DNA from 2 places in the Pseudomonas putida genome. Region 1 is predicted to be linked to the other one. Evidence: predicted binding sites of a transcription regulator. Region 1 holds the regulator's gene; the other holds the start of a gene.

The links. The regulator sigma-54, encoded in region 1, starts transcription at its own class of promoters, with help from an activator protein. The targets are predictions, from matches to a motif close to ANTGGCATNNANNTTGCTNT.
Region 2: the regulator sigma-54 is predicted to act here: its motif matches at 5,285-5,304, upstream of C2H86_RS19980 (CmpA/NrtA family ABC transporter substrate-binding protein).

The regions. Positions count from the first base shown of each region.
Region 1 covers NZ_CP026115.2:1,507,411-1,514,642, forward strand. Annotated here, with positions in the region: gene C2H86_RS06950 (KpsF/GutQ family sugar-phosphate isomerase) at 88-1,062, shown strand; gene C2H86_RS06955 (KdsC family phosphatase) at 1,077-1,601, shown strand; gene lptC (LPS export ABC transporter periplasmic protein LptC) at 1,610-2,182, shown strand; gene lptA (lipopolysaccharide transport periplasmic protein LptA) at 2,169-2,696, shown strand; gene lptB (LPS export ABC transporter ATP-binding protein) at 2,697-3,422, shown strand; gene C2H86_RS06975 (RNA polymerase factor sigma-54) at 3,599-5,092, shown strand; gene hpf (ribosome hibernation-promoting factor, HPF/YfiA family) at 5,171-5,479, shown strand; gene ptsN (PTS IIA-like nitrogen regulatory protein PtsN) at 5,492-5,956, shown strand; gene rapZ (RNase adapter RapZ) at 5,959-6,813, shown strand; gene C2H86_RS06995 (HPr family phosphocarrier protein) at 6,834-7,106, shown strand.
Region 2 covers NZ_CP026115.2:4,382,185-4,389,416, reverse strand. Annotated here, with positions in the region: gene C2H86_RS20000 (sensor domain-containing diguanylate cyclase) at 1-1,030, opposite strand, end outside; gene rlmKL (bifunctional 23S rRNA (guanine(2069)-N(7))-methyltransferase RlmK/23S rRNA (guanine(2445)-N(2))-methyltransferase RlmL) at 1,125-3,317, opposite strand; gene rmf (ribosome modulation factor) at 3,881-4,096, shown strand; gene C2H86_RS19985 (quinone-dependent dihydroorotate dehydrogenase) at 4,193-5,218, opposite strand; gene C2H86_RS19980 (CmpA/NrtA family ABC transporter substrate-binding protein) at 5,346-6,548, shown strand; gene C2H86_RS19975 (ANTAR domain-containing response regulator) at 6,560-7,135, shown strand.

The sequences.
Region 1 (7,232 bases):
TGACATTTGCCAGGGCAATCGAAAGGATGAGGGTTTCTTGTATTGCGGCTATAATCGCCGCCTTTTAATCAGGCATTGCTTTTCGACATGAGCCAATCCAGCGAGCTGATCCACTCCGCCCAGCGCACCCTGCGCCTGGAACTCGAGGCCGTAGAAGGCTTGGTGGCCCGCATCGACACCAATTTCGTCAAGGCCTGCGAGCTGATCCTGGCAAGCAAGGGTCGGGTCGTGGTGGTCGGCATGGGCAAATCGGGGCATATCGGCAACAAGATCGCCGCCACCCTGGCCAGCACCGGCACGCCAGCGTTCTTCGTGCATCCGGCTGAAGCCAGCCATGGCGACATGGGCATGATCACCCGCGATGACGTCATTCTGGCCCTGTCCAACTCCGGCAGCACCGCCGAGATCGTTACCCTGCTGCCGCTGATCAAGCGCCTGGGGATCCAGTTGATCAGCCTGACCGGCAACCCGGACTCGCCCCTGGCCCAGGCCGCCGAGGTCAATCTTGACGCCAGCGTCGCCCATGAAGCCTGCCCGCTGAACCTGGCCCCGACCTCCTCCACCACTGCGGCGCTGGTGCTGGGTGACGCGCTGGCCATCGCCCTGCTCGAAGCCCGTGGTTTCACCGCCGAAGACTTCGCCTTCTCGCACCCTGGCGGTGCCCTGGGCCGCCGTCTGCTGCTCAAGGTCGAGAATGTCATGCACGCCGGTGACGAACTGCCCCAGGTACAGCGCGGCACACTGCTCAAGGACGCGCTTCTTGAAATGTCCCGCAAAGGTTTGGGCATGACCGTGATCGTGGACGACGATGGCAAGCTGGCCGGGATCTTCACCGACGGCGACCTGCGCCGCAGCCTGGACCGCAACATCGACGTGCACACCACACTGATTGACCAGGTGATGACTGTGCACGGCAAGACTGCTCGCGCCGAAATGCTTGCCGCCGAGGCCCTGAAGATCATGGAAGACCACAAGATCAGCGCCTTGGTGGTCGTGGACAAGGACGACCGCCCGACCGGCGCCCTGAACATGCATGACCTGCTGCGCGCCGGTGTGATGTAAAGGAGAACGAACCGATGACCCAAGATCTCATGCAACGCGGCCAGGCAATCAAGCTCGCCGTTTTCGACGTCGACGGCGTGCTGACCGATGGCCGCCTTTATTTCCTCGAAGATGGCAGCGAGTTCAAGACCTTCAACACCCTTGATGGCCAAGGCATCAAGATGCTCATGGCCTCGGGCGTAACCACGGCAATCATCAGCGGACGCAAGACCCCAGTGGTAGAGCGCCGGGCGAAAAACCTCGGTATTCCTCACCTTTACCAGGGTCGCGAAGACAAATTGGTAGTGCTCGACGGCCTGCTCGCCGATCTGGGCCTAAGCTATGACCAGGTCGCCTACCTGGGCGACGACCTCCCCGACCTGCCGGTGATCCGCCGGGTCGGCCTGGGTATTGCCGTAGCCAACGCCGCGCCGTTCGTTCGCCAGCACGCCCACGGCGTAACCCAGGCACGCGGCGGCGAAGGTGCTGCACGCGAGTTCTGCGAACTGATCATGCAGGCCCAGGGCACCCTGGACGCTGCCAACGCCAACTACCTTTAAGGTTGCCCATGTTCAGCAAGAAAGCCCGCAACATTGCACTGCTCGCGGTAATCGCCGCGGTGCTGGCGGCAGTCGGCTACTGGAATGTCAGCCCTGAAAGCTTCCTCGACAAGCCAGTGGTCCAGGTCGACGAAAGCGCCATCGACTACTATGCGATTAACGCGCACAGCGTGCAGTTCCTGCCCGACGGCAAGCTGCAATACGAAATGACAGCCGACAAGGTCGAACACCTCAAGGCCAGCGAAGTCACACTGGTGACCACACCCGACCTGCACATGTACCGCGGCACTCAGTACCCGTGGCACGTGCAGGCCGTGCGCGCCGAGGTCAACCCTGACGGTAGCGAAGTCGAACTGATCGACCAGGTGCGGATTGCCCGCACCGACGAAAAACAGCGCGATACCATCATTACCAGCTCGCGCATGACCGTATTCCCGCAGAAGCAATATGCGCAGACCGAGCAAGCCGTTAGAATCGACGGCGCCGGTGGCACAACCACAGGCAAGGGAATGAAAGCGTATTTGAAAGAAAGCAAGATCGACTTGCTCTCTAACGTAAGAGGACAGTATGAGGCTCGTTAAAACCCTCCCCCTTTTGCTCAGCCTGAGCGCAGCAGCACTGGGAAGCGCGAGCGCCTTCGCCCTGCCGAACGACCGTGACCAGCCTATTCGTATCCAGGCCGACAACGCGCACCTGGACGATAAGCAGGGTGTGGCCACCTACACCGGCGACGTGATCATCACCCAGGGCTCGATGATGATCAAAGGCAACACCGTGACCATGACCCGTGCCGCCAATGGCGACATCGACGTGGTGACCTCGGTGGGCAACCTGGCGTACTTCGAGCAGCAGCAGACTGCGGCCAAGCCCGACAAGATGAAAGGCTGGGCGGTGACCATCCAGTACCAGGCGCAGAAAGACACGGTGATCCTCACCGACCGCGCCAAGGTCGAGAACGAAGGCAACACCACCGAAGGCGAGAAGATCGTCTACAACACCAAGACCCAGGTTGCGACCGCCGGACGTGGTGGCAACGTGACACAGCCACGTCAGCGCATCGACATGGTGATCCAGCCGAAGAAGAAGGCCGAGTAAATGGCAACCCTCAAAGCCCAGCACCTGGCCAAGAGCTACAAGGGGCGGCAAGTCGTGCGTGACGTCAGCCTGTCGATCGACAGCGGGCAGATCGTCGGCTTGCTCGGCCCCAACGGCGCCGGCAAGACCACCTGCTTCTACATGATCGTGGGGCTGGTCCAGGCCGACCAGGGGCGCGTACTGATCGACAACCTCGATGTCAGTCACCAGCCCATGCACGGCCGTGCCCGCGCCGGTATCGGCTACCTGCCGCAGGAAGCCTCGATCTTCCGCAAGCTGTCGGTGGCCGACAACATCATGGCCATTCTCGAAACCCGCAAGGACATCGACCGTGAAGGGCGGCGCAAGGAACTGGAAAGCCTGCTGCAGGAATTCCACATCAGCCACATCCGCGACAACCTCGGCATGAGCCTTTCCGGTGGTGAACGCCGCCGCGTCGAAATTGCCCGCGCCCTGGCCACCGCACCGAAGTTCATCCTGCTGGACGAACCGTTTGCCGGTGTCGACCCGATCTCCGTGGGCGACATCAAGCAGATCATCCACCACCTCAAGGCCAAGGGTATCGGTGTACTGATCACCGACCACAACGTCCGTGAAACCCTGGACATCTGCGAGACCGCCTACATCGTCAACGACGGTCGACTGATCGCCGAAGGCGACGCCGAGACCATCCTGGCCAACGACCTGGTCAAGGAGGTCTACCTGGGCCACGAGTTCCGACTCTGATCCCCAGGACCTGCCTGGAGCACTGGCATTAACGCCCTGTCGGGGCTTAAGTTGTTACAGTGCTCTAGGCAAACGCTACAATTTGAGGCATAAAACTTGCTTGAATTTGGCGCTCCGGCGCCCTCGTGTAGTGGATGGCGCATGCGCGCCGGCGAACAAGGTATTAAGCCCCAGCCATGAAACCATCGCTCGTCCTAAAAATGGGCCAGCAACTGACGATGACCCCGCAGTTGCAACAGGCCATCCGCCTACTTCAGCTCTCCACCCTGGACCTCCAGCAGGAAATCCAGGAAGCGCTGGAGTCCAATCCGATGCTCGAACGTCAGGAAGACGGCGACGACTTCGACAACAGCGACCCGATGGCGGACAACGCCGAAAACAAGCCGGTCGCCGAAGTCCAGGAAAACAGCTTCCAGGAAAGCACCACCAGTGCCGAAACCCTGGAAGACGGTGAGTGGAGCGAGCGAATACCCAACGAGCTTCCAGTCGACACCGCCTGGGAAGATATTTACCAGACCAGCGCCAGCAGCCTGCCGAGCAACGATGACGACGAGTGGGACTTCACCACCCGCACGTCGGCCGGCGAAAGCCTGCAGAGCCACCTGCTGTGGCAGCTGAACCTGGCCCCGATGTCCGATACCGACCGCCTGATCGCCATCACCCTGATCGACAGCATCAACGGCCAGGGCTACCTGGAAGATTCCCTCGAAGAAATCTGCGAAGGCTTCGACCCGGAGCTGGACATCGAACTCGACGAGGTAGAAGCGGTGCTGCACCGCATCCAGCAGTTCGAGCCGGCCGGTGTCGGCGCCCGCTCCCTGGGCGAGTGCCTGCTGCTGCAATTGCGTCAACTGCCTGCCAGCACGCTCTGGATGAGCGAAGCCAAGCGCCTGGTCACCGACTTCATCGACCTGCTCGGCAGCCGCGACTACAGCCAGCTGATGCGCCGCATGAAGCTCAAGGAAGACGAACTGCGCCAGGTGATCGAGCTGGTCCAGAGTCTCAACCCGCGGCCAGGTTCGCAGATCGAGTCGAGCGAACCGGAATACGTGGTGCCCGACGTGATCGTGCGCAAGGACAGCGACCGCTGGCTGGTCGAGCTTAACCAGGAGGCGATCCCGCGCCTGCGGGTCAACCCGCAGTATGCCGGCTTCGTTCGCCGCGCCGATACCAGCGCCGACAACACCTTCATGCGCAACCAGTTGCAAGAGGCACGCTGGTTCATCAAGAGCCTGCAAAGCCGCAACGAAACGCTGATGAAGGTCGCCACGCAGATCGTCGAGCATCAGCGCGGCTTCCTCGACCACGGCGACGAAGCGATGAAGCCGCTGGTCCTGCATGACATCGCCGAAGCGGTGGGCATGCATGAGTCGACCATTTCGCGGGTGACTACGCAGAAATACATGCACACCCCGCGTGGCATCTACGAACTGAAATACTTTTTCTCCAGCCACGTCAGCACTGCCGAAGGCGGAGAATGCTCGTCTACGGCGATCCGCGCGATCATCAAGAAACTGGTTGCCGCGGAAAATCAGAAAAAGCCATTGAGTGACAGCAAGATCGCTGGTTTACTGGAGGCACAAGGCATCCAGGTAGCCCGTCGCACCGTCGCCAAGTACCGCGAGTCCCTCGGCATCGCACCGTCGAGCGAGCGCAAGCGACTGATGTAGCCCCCGGATGTGCCACAGCGTTTGTGGGGCAGGTGCAAGACCTGCCTCTTTATGCACGGGCAACAAAGGAGAAGCTGTATGCAAGTCAATATCAGTGGACAGCATGTAGAAGTCACCCAGCCACTGCGCGATTATGTGCTTGAAAAGCTCGCTCGCGTGGAGAGTCACTTCGACAAGATCACCAACGTGCAGGTCATCATGAAAGTCGAGAAGCTGCAGCAGAAGGTCGAGGCGACCCTGCAGATTCCCGGCGGTGAAGTGGTTGCCAACGCGGAACACGAAGACATGTATGCAGCGATCGACGCCTTGGCCGACAAGCTCGACCGCCAACTGAAAAAACACAAGGAAAAACAGCAAAGCTTGCTGCAAGGTGCAGCCGCCCGCTGATCCCTCTCATCCATGATCCGACTTGAAACCATCCTGACCCCCGGCCGTTCCCTGGTGAACGTGCCGGGCGGCAGCAAGAAGCGCGCCCTGGAAAAGGTCGCCAACCTGATTGCCGAGCAAGTACCCGAGCTTGCGATGCAAGACGTCTTCGAAAAGCTCATCGCTCGCGAAAAACTGGGCTCGACCGGCTTTGGCAATGGCATTGCCATTCCCCACTGCCGACTTGAAGGCTGCTCTGCCCCGGTAAGTGCACTGTTGCATCTGGACGCGCCGATCGACTACGACGCCATCGATGGCGCCCCGGTGGATCTGCTGTTCGTCCTGCTGGTGCCAGAGGCGGCCACCGATGCCCATCTTGAACTGCTGCGCCAGATCGCCAGCATGCTCGATCGCAAGGAGGTCCGCGATCGCTTGCGTGCCGCCGGTAGCAGCGAGGCCCTGTACCAGGTTGTCCTGGACGCACAGAACGAGCACTGAATATGCGCCTGATCATCGTCAGCGGCCGGTCCGGCTCCGGCAAGAGCACCGCCCTCGATGTACTGGAAGACAACGGTTTCTACGTCATTGACAATCTGCCGGCCGGGCTGCTGCCACAGCTGGCAGAGAACGCGCTGATGAACACCGAGCTTTTGCAGCCACGGGTAGCGGTCAGTATTGATGCTCGCAACTTGCCGAGCCATCTGTCACGCTTCCCCGAACTGCTAGAGGAAGCCCGTGCACGCCACATCCAGTGTGATGTGCTTTATCTTGATGCCGACGAGGACACGCTGCTCAAGCGCTTCTCGGAAACCCGCCGCCGCCACCCGCTGACCAATGCCGACCGCTCGCTGGCCGAAGCGATCCGGGTTGAAAGCGAACTGTTGGGGCCGATTGCCGACCTTGCCGACCTGAAGATCGATACCACCAGCCTCAACCTCTACCAGCTGCGCGATTCGATCAAGCTGCGATTGCTCAATCAGCCCGAGCCCGGCACCGCCTTCCTGGTCGAGTCGTTCGGCTTCAAGCGCGGGATGCCGGTCGATGCCGACCTGGTTTTCGACGTACGCTGCCTGCCCAACCCGTACTGGAAGCCGGAGCTGCGCGAACACTCCGGCCTGGAGCAGCCAGTCATCGACTACCTTGCCACACAGCCGGACGTCGAAGAAATGTTCAATGACATTTCCAGCTACCTGCTCAAATGGCTGCCGCGCTTTGCTGCCAGCAACCGCGCCTATGTCACCATCGCCATTGGCTGCACAGGTGGCCACCACCGCTCGGTCTACATCACCGAACGCCTCGGCCAGTTGTTGCAGCAATCCCTGAAAAACGTCCAGGTTCGCCACCGCGACCTCTAGCCCACAGGATCCACCGCACGATGCCCGCCCGCGAAATCACCATCATCAACAAGCTGGGCCTGCATGCCCGGGCGGCAGCCAAGTTCGTCGGCGTGGCCGGCAAATACCCCTGCCAGGTCCGCGTCGGCCGCGCGCCCGACAAGATGGTGGACGGCAAAAGCATCATGGCGGTGATGATGCTGGCGGCGGGTAAAGGTACTCAGGTGCACCTGCTGACCGAGGGTGAGCAGGATAGCGACGCCCTGGAGGCGCTGGTGGCGTTGATCAACAACTACTTCGACGAAGGCGAGTAACCCCCTACCTGCAACATCCCCTGCCAATTATCAGAGTGAAATCTGGCGCGGTTGTCTTTATACCTATATAGGTATAGATTGAGATCACGCCATGAAAGCATACAAACGGATCAAGACGCTTTACTG
Region 2 (7,232 bases), 2.9 Mb from region 1:
TCAAGGCCCGCTGGCGCTGGCTGAACAGGCTGTAGAGCAATGCGCTCAGCAACAGGCTCAGCAAACCGCCGAGCAGCCCCACGGCCAAGACCGCGCCGGACTGGTTGGCCTGCATGAATGCCTGGCTCGGGCGAATGTCGAGCTGGAAATGGTGATCGGCCAAGTGCAGCAACTGCGTGCTGACCATGGCCAGTGCCGCCACCTGGTTCTGCGAATCGAACAGCACTTCATGGCCATCGCGCCCGCTCGGGTCGATGATACGGACCACCAGGTTGTCATTCGCCGCGACCGGCAGGCCTTCGGTGACCAACTGGCGCATGTTCAGCAAGGCCATGACATAACCCGCTGGCGGGTCATCAGGCCGTGCATCGGAGAACACCGGGGCTACCATCAGCAGCCCACGGGTAAAGTCAGGGGCGACGTTGAGCATGTCCAGCGGCTCGGAAACCGCCATGCTGCCTGGCTGCAGGGCCCGCGCCAAGGTCTGCTCACGGGCCGGCTGGCTGCGCAGGTCGAGCCCGTAGGGTTGCCCCTGCAAATGGTCGGCCTGGGTGTAGAGCACCGGGTAGTAATGGTCGCGCCGTGGTGAGGGGTGCCAGTGACCTGCGCTATCCACCTCGCGGATCAGGTAATCCTGCCCTAACCAGATGCTCGCCTGGCGCTCGAACTCGCGCCGTTGCCCGGCCTCGACCCGTGGTGCCCAGGAATAGGCCAGGGTCCGCTGCAGTAAAGGCCGGGCGTAGCCATCGAACTCACGCGGGGTGATTTCGTTGGAGTAGGTGAAGAAGCGCCGCAAGCCATCCAGGCGTTGTTCCTGGTCGTCGAAACGCTCTGCAATGCGGCTATGGCGCTCGCTGGCCAGCAGCTCGAAGCGCTGGCGCAACTGTTGTTTGTAGAAGGCCTGGGTGGCCAGCGCCAAGCCAACCGACAGCAGGACGCCGGCGACCAACGCCACCAGCGCCACCGCCCAGCCAGCCATCGCCTCTCGGCACAGGCCCAGCACCTTCGCACGCACGCCCCACTTCGACATAGATCGATCTCATCACGTCAGCGTCCTGCGAATTCTCTGGCCCTGTGCTGAGTTATAGCTATTGGCCATTAGGCACGCAATGCGCCTCGTCGAATTAACGCAATTGCAGGCGCCAGGCGCGGTGAATGCGGTTGTTGCGGGCGAAGTCCGGGTCCAGGGTCTGGGCGCTGATTTCTTCCACCGCATAGCGCGTGCTCACATGCTCGTCGAGCTGGAACTTGCGGAAGTTGTTGGAGAAATACAGCACGCCACCCGGTGCCAGGCGAGCCATGGCCAGGTCGAGCAGTTGCACATGGTCGCGCTGGACGTCGAACACCCCTTCCATGCGTTTGGAGTTGGAGAAGGTCGGCGGGTCGATGAAGATCAGGTCATAGCTGTCGCGGTTGGCTTCCAGCCAGGCCATGACATCGCCCTGCTCCAGGCGGTTACGCTCGGAGAAACCGTTCAGCGACAGGTTGCGCCGCGCCCAGTCCAGATAGGTTTTCGACAGGTCGACGCTGGTGGTGCTGCGTGCACCGCCCTTGGCCGCGTGCACGGTGGCCGTGGCGGTGTAGCAGAACAGGTTGAGGAAGCGCTTGCCGTTGGCCTCGCGCTGGATGCGCATGCGCATCGGGCGGTGGTCGAGGAACAGCCCGGTGTCGAGGTAGTCGGTGAGGTTGACCAACAGCTTGACGCCGCCCTCGTTCACTTCCTGGAAGCGACCTTCGGTAGCCTGGCGCTCGTACTGGCGAGTGCCGCTCTGGCGCTCGCGACGCTTGAGCACCACACGCTGTGGGTCGATGTTCAGTGCCTGGGGGATCGCCGCCAGGGCATCGAGCAGGCGTGCCTGGGCCTTGTCCGGGTCGATCGAGCGGGGGGCTGCGTATTCCTGCACGTGCACCCAATCCTGGTAGAGGTCGACTGCCAAGGCATACTCAGGCATGTCGGCATCATACAGGCGGTAGCAGTCGACCTGCTCACGACGGGCCCACTTGCCGAGCTGCTTGAGGTTCTTCTGCAGGCGGTTGGCGAACATCTGTGCGCCTTCCGACAGGCGTGCCGGCTCGCTGGCAACCGCCGCAGGGCGGCGGACCTCGCCATTGTCAGTCTGGGCCTCGCGGCGCTCGCCGGTAACGAACTGATCAGGCTGGACCTTGAACAGCAGCAGCCTGCATGGCAACGCACCGTTCCAGAAGGCATATTGCTTGTGGCTGCGCAGGCCCATGCGCTTGCCCAGCTCCGGTGCGCCGGTGAACACCGCCGCCTCCCAGCCCATGCAGGCCTGGCGCAGGCGTTCGCCAAAGTTCTGGTAGAGGTACAACAGGCTGGCCTCGTCGCCCAGGCGCTCGCCGTACGGTGGGTTGCTGATGACCAGGCCTTTCTGGTTCTGGTCCGGGCGTGGCTCGAAGGTGCTGACTTCGCCCTGGTAGATCTTCACCCAGTCGCCAAGGCCTGCACGCTCGACGTTGTTGCGCCCCGGCTGGATCAGCCGCGGGTCGGCTTCATAACCGCGAATCCACAGTGGCGGCTTGGCCAGGCCGGCTTGCGCGCGGGCCAGGCCTTCTTCGTGGACCTTGCGCCAGGTCGCCGGCACATGGCCGAGCCAGGCACTGAAGCCCCAGCGTTCACGCTTGAGGTTGGGCGCGATATCGGCGGCGATCATCGCCGCCTCCACCAGGAAGGTACCGACACCGCACATCGGGTCGGCCAGGGCGCCGCCTTCGGCGGCAATGCGTGGCCAGCCGGCACGGATCAGCACCGCAGCCGCGAGGTTTTCCTTCAGCGGCGCGGCGCCTTGCTGCAGGCGGTAACCACGCTGGTGCAGGCTGTGGCCGGACAGGTCGAGCGACAGGATCGCCTCGCCACGGTCCAGGCGCAGGTGCACGCGCACATCCGGGTCGACCTTTTCCACCGACGGGCGCAGGCCCTCACGGTTGCGCAGCTTGTCGACGATCGCGTCCTTGACCTTCAGCGCACCGAAATGGGTGTTGTCGATGCCCGAGCCATGGCCGCTGAATTCCACTGCCAGGGTACCGTCGGCCGCCAGGTGGTCAGCCCAGTCGACGGCATGCACGCCATCGTAGAGATCGTCGGCGTTCTTCATCGGGAAGCGCTTGAGCACCAGCAACACGCGGTTGGCCAGGCGCGACCAGAGGCACAGGCGATAGGCGGTTTCCATGTCGGCGGCGCCGCGAATGGCCGAGGTGTGCTCACGCACATCATCGAGGCCGAGGCCTCGGGCCTCTTCGGCAAGCAGGCCTTCCAGGCCTTTGGGGCAGGTGAGATAGAGTTCGAAACGGTCCGACATGAGTATTCCAGCGCCTTGGGCTATGTAAGTGACGAGGCGACGCATCGCCTGGCCGATGTTTGCCCGAACGCCCTTCCAGCAAGCGTCCGAGTGGCCTTCCCCGCTGCATCAGCGCAGCCGAGGGGCCGGGCCGCCTGATCGATCCGCTGTTCGCCAGGTGGCAAAAACAGCTTAGATCATCAGGCAGTACCAATAATTTCCGTCGACTCCGGGACCGGTGTGACCCTTCGTCGCATTACCGAATATTTCTGTCATCCTGCCGCAACGCTGGCGAAATGACGTCAAGGTTCAGCAAACCCTGATCACAGCGGGCTCAACGTCAAACAAGGTTGAGTCGCATTTATTTACTTATCCCCTCACCCTTGGAAAGGTTACGTGCTTATGACAAATCGATCATTCACACGGTGACCTGCATTCGATAGAACTGGTCTCAGGCCACTTCGCAACGAGGCGGCACTTTCAGCTCGCCACGCCGGCAGCGAGCGCAAAACCGGCAGAAAGACTCTGCCCGGCCTCGGAGAGGCCGACGGGACATTACAGTCAACAAGTGAGGGCAACACCCTATGAGAAGACTTAAGCGTGATCCGTTGGAAAGAGCATATTCACGTGGCTACCAATACGGGGTCACCGGCAAATCCCGCGAACTTTGCCCCTTTACTCTTCCTTCAGTTCGCCAAGCCTGGATCAACGGCTGGCGCGAAGGTCGCGGTGATAACTGGGACGGAATGACTGGCACCGCTGGCATCCATAGACTCAACGAAAATCACGCCGTTGGCTGAACGAGGACACTGAATTCGAGTTACCATGCGCGCCCTATCCGGGCGGCGGGCTTCGGCCCAGGGGCCCCTTGACGGGGCCCTTTTTTATGCCCGCCTTCAGGCCTTGGGCATTGCCGCGATCGCATCCACCGCTTCGCGAATCAGTGACGGCCCCTTGTAGATGAAGCCCGAGTAGATCTGCACCAGGCTCGCCCCTGCGGCGATCTTCTCTGCCGCATGACGGCCTTCGGTAATGCCACCGGCGGCGATGATCGGCAGCTTGCCACCCAGCTCGCCCGCCAGCACCTTGACGATATGGGTGCTCTTCTCCAGCACTGGCGCGCCCGACAGGCCGCCGGCCTCGCCACCATGCTCCAGCCCTTCGACACCCTCGCGGCCCAAGGTGGTGTTGGTGGCAATCACCGCGTCCATTCCCGACTCCATCAGCGCCGAGGCCACCAGCGCGGTTTCCTCGTCGCTCATGTCCGGCGCGATCTTGATCGCCAGCGGCACACGCTTGCCCTGTTCGGCGGCCAACTGCTCACGGCGTTCGGCCAGGGCATCGAGCAGCTGCCTGAGCGAGTCGCCGAACTGCAGGCTGCGCAGGCCCGGGGTGTTCGGCGAGCTGACGTTGACGGTGATATAGCTGGCTTCGCGATAGACCTTGTTAAGGCAGATCAGGTAATCGTCGACCGCACGCTCGACCGGGGTATCGAAGTTCTTGCCGATGTTGATGCCCAACACACCGTCGTAGCGCGAAGCACGCACGCGCTCGAGCAGGTGATCGACACCCAGGTTGTTGAAGCCCATGCGGTTGATGATCGCCGTTGCCTGCGGCAGGCGGAACAACCGTGGCTTGGGGTTGCCCGGCTGCGGACGCGGGGTCACGGTGCCGATCTCGACGAAGCCGAAGCCCAGCTGGGCAAAGCCGTCGATGGCCGCGCCGTTCTTGTCCAGGCCCGCCGCCAGCCCCACCGGGTTGGCGAAGTTCAAGCCCATCACGGTCACCGGCAACGCGGCCGGCTGCTTGCACAACACGCCATTGAGCCCAAGCCGGCCACCGGCGCCGATCAGGTCCAGGGACAGGTCATGGGAGGTTTCCGGGGAAAGCTTGAACAGCAGCTGGCGGGCCAGGGTATACATGGGCGGGCAAGGCTCGGGGTGAGTGAGGCAGCGATTATAGCCAGCGCGCGCCCGGCATGACAGGGGCTTGGCACATGGGTTGCTACTTCCCTTGCCTACAGCCTGTTCAGTTCGACCGAGGACCTTCGTGAATACAGCACCTCTAGCCTGGGTAAACGGCAGCGACGCACCGGAAAAACCCAGCCTCAACATCGGCTACATGGCCCTGACCGATTGCGCCTCGGTGGTGGTCGCCGCCACCCAGGGCTTCGCCCAGCAACACGGCCTGACCCTCAACCTCAAACGCCAGGGCTCCTGGGCCGGCCTGCGCGACAAGCTGGCCAGCGGCGAGCTGGACGCCGCCCATTGCCTCTACGGCCTGGTCTACGCCGTACACCTGGGCATCGGTGGTGTACCGGCCAGCGACCTGGCAGTGCTTATGGGGCTGAACCAGAATGCCCAGGCCATCAACCTGTCGCCGGCCCTGCAGCGCAAGGGCGTGACCAGCCCTGAGGCACTGGCGCAACAGGTGCACCAGCATGGCGCACGGCTGACTTTCGCCCAGACCTTCCCCACCGGCACCCACGCCATGTGGCTGTATTACTGGTTGGCCAGCCAGGGCATCCACCCGTTGCACGACGTTACCAGCGTGGTGGTGCCACCGGCACAGATGGCGGCGCATATCCAGGCCGGGCGCATCGACGGTTTCTGCGTCGGTGAGCCTTGGGCCGCTGCCGCCGTCAGCCAGGGCCAGGGCTTCACCCTGGCCACCAGCCAGTCGATCTGGCCCGACCACCCGGAGAAGGTACTGGCCTGCACCCGCACCTTCGTCGAGCACAACCCCAATAGCGCACGCGCACTGGTCAAGGCAGTACTTGCTGCCAGCCGGTTCATCGAACAGAGCCAGGAGAACCTGCGCAGCACCGCGCAACTGCTCAGTGGTAGCGCCTACCTCGACACACCGATCGAAAACGTCGAGCCGCGCCTGCTGGGCGACTATCAGGACGGCCTGGGTAACGCCTGGCGCGACCGGCACGCCTTGCGCCTGTTCGACCATGGCCGTGTCAACCTGCCTTACCTGTCGGACGGCATGTGGTTCATGACCCAGTTCCGCCGCTGGGGCCTGCTGCGTGACGATCCCGACTACCTCGGCGTTGCTCGCCAGGTGCAGCAACTGGCGCTGTACCGCGAGGCCGCTGACGCACTCGGCGTGCCCTGCCCCGAGTCAGCCATGCGCAGCAGCCTGCTGATCGACGGCACGCGCTGGGACGGCACCGATCCGTATGCCTACGCCCGCAGCTTCCGCCTGCACGCCCTGGGCCATGCGCCCGATGCCCGAGTCGGTCTGTGAGGGCCATCACCATGCTGCGCATCCTGCTGATCGACGACACCCAGAAGAAGGTTGGCCGCCTCAAGGCCGCACTGCGCGAAGCCGGATTCGAAGTGATCGAGGCGCCAGACCTGACCATCGACCTGCCGGCCTGCGTCGAAACGGTGCGCCCGGACGTGGTGCTGATCGATACCGACTCACCCGACCGTGACGTGATGGAGCAGGTGGTGCTGGTCAGTCGCGACCAGCCACGGCCCATCGTGCTGTTCACCGACGAGCATGACCCGGCGGTAATGCGCCAGGCGATCCAGGCCGGGGTCAGCGCCTACATCGTCGAAGGCATCCATGCGGCGCGGCTGCAGCCCATTCTCGATGTCGCCATGGCGCGCTTCGAGAGCGACCAGGCGCTCAAGGCCCAGCTGTTGGCCCGCGACCAGCAACTGGCCGAGCGCAAGCGCATCGAGCAGGCCAAGGGGTTGCTGATGAAGATGAAAGACTGCAACGAGGAGCAGGCCTACACCCTGATGCGTCGGCAGGCCATGAGCCGCCAGCAGAAGCTGATCCAGGTGGCCGAGCAGATCATCGCCATGCATGAAATGCTGGGCTGAGGCCGCCTCACCAGACCAGAGTTGGCCCAGCTCTTGCTGAAGATATTTCACCGGTAGCCAACGGCGGTTGCCTCATAAAACTCCCGACAAAGACGTC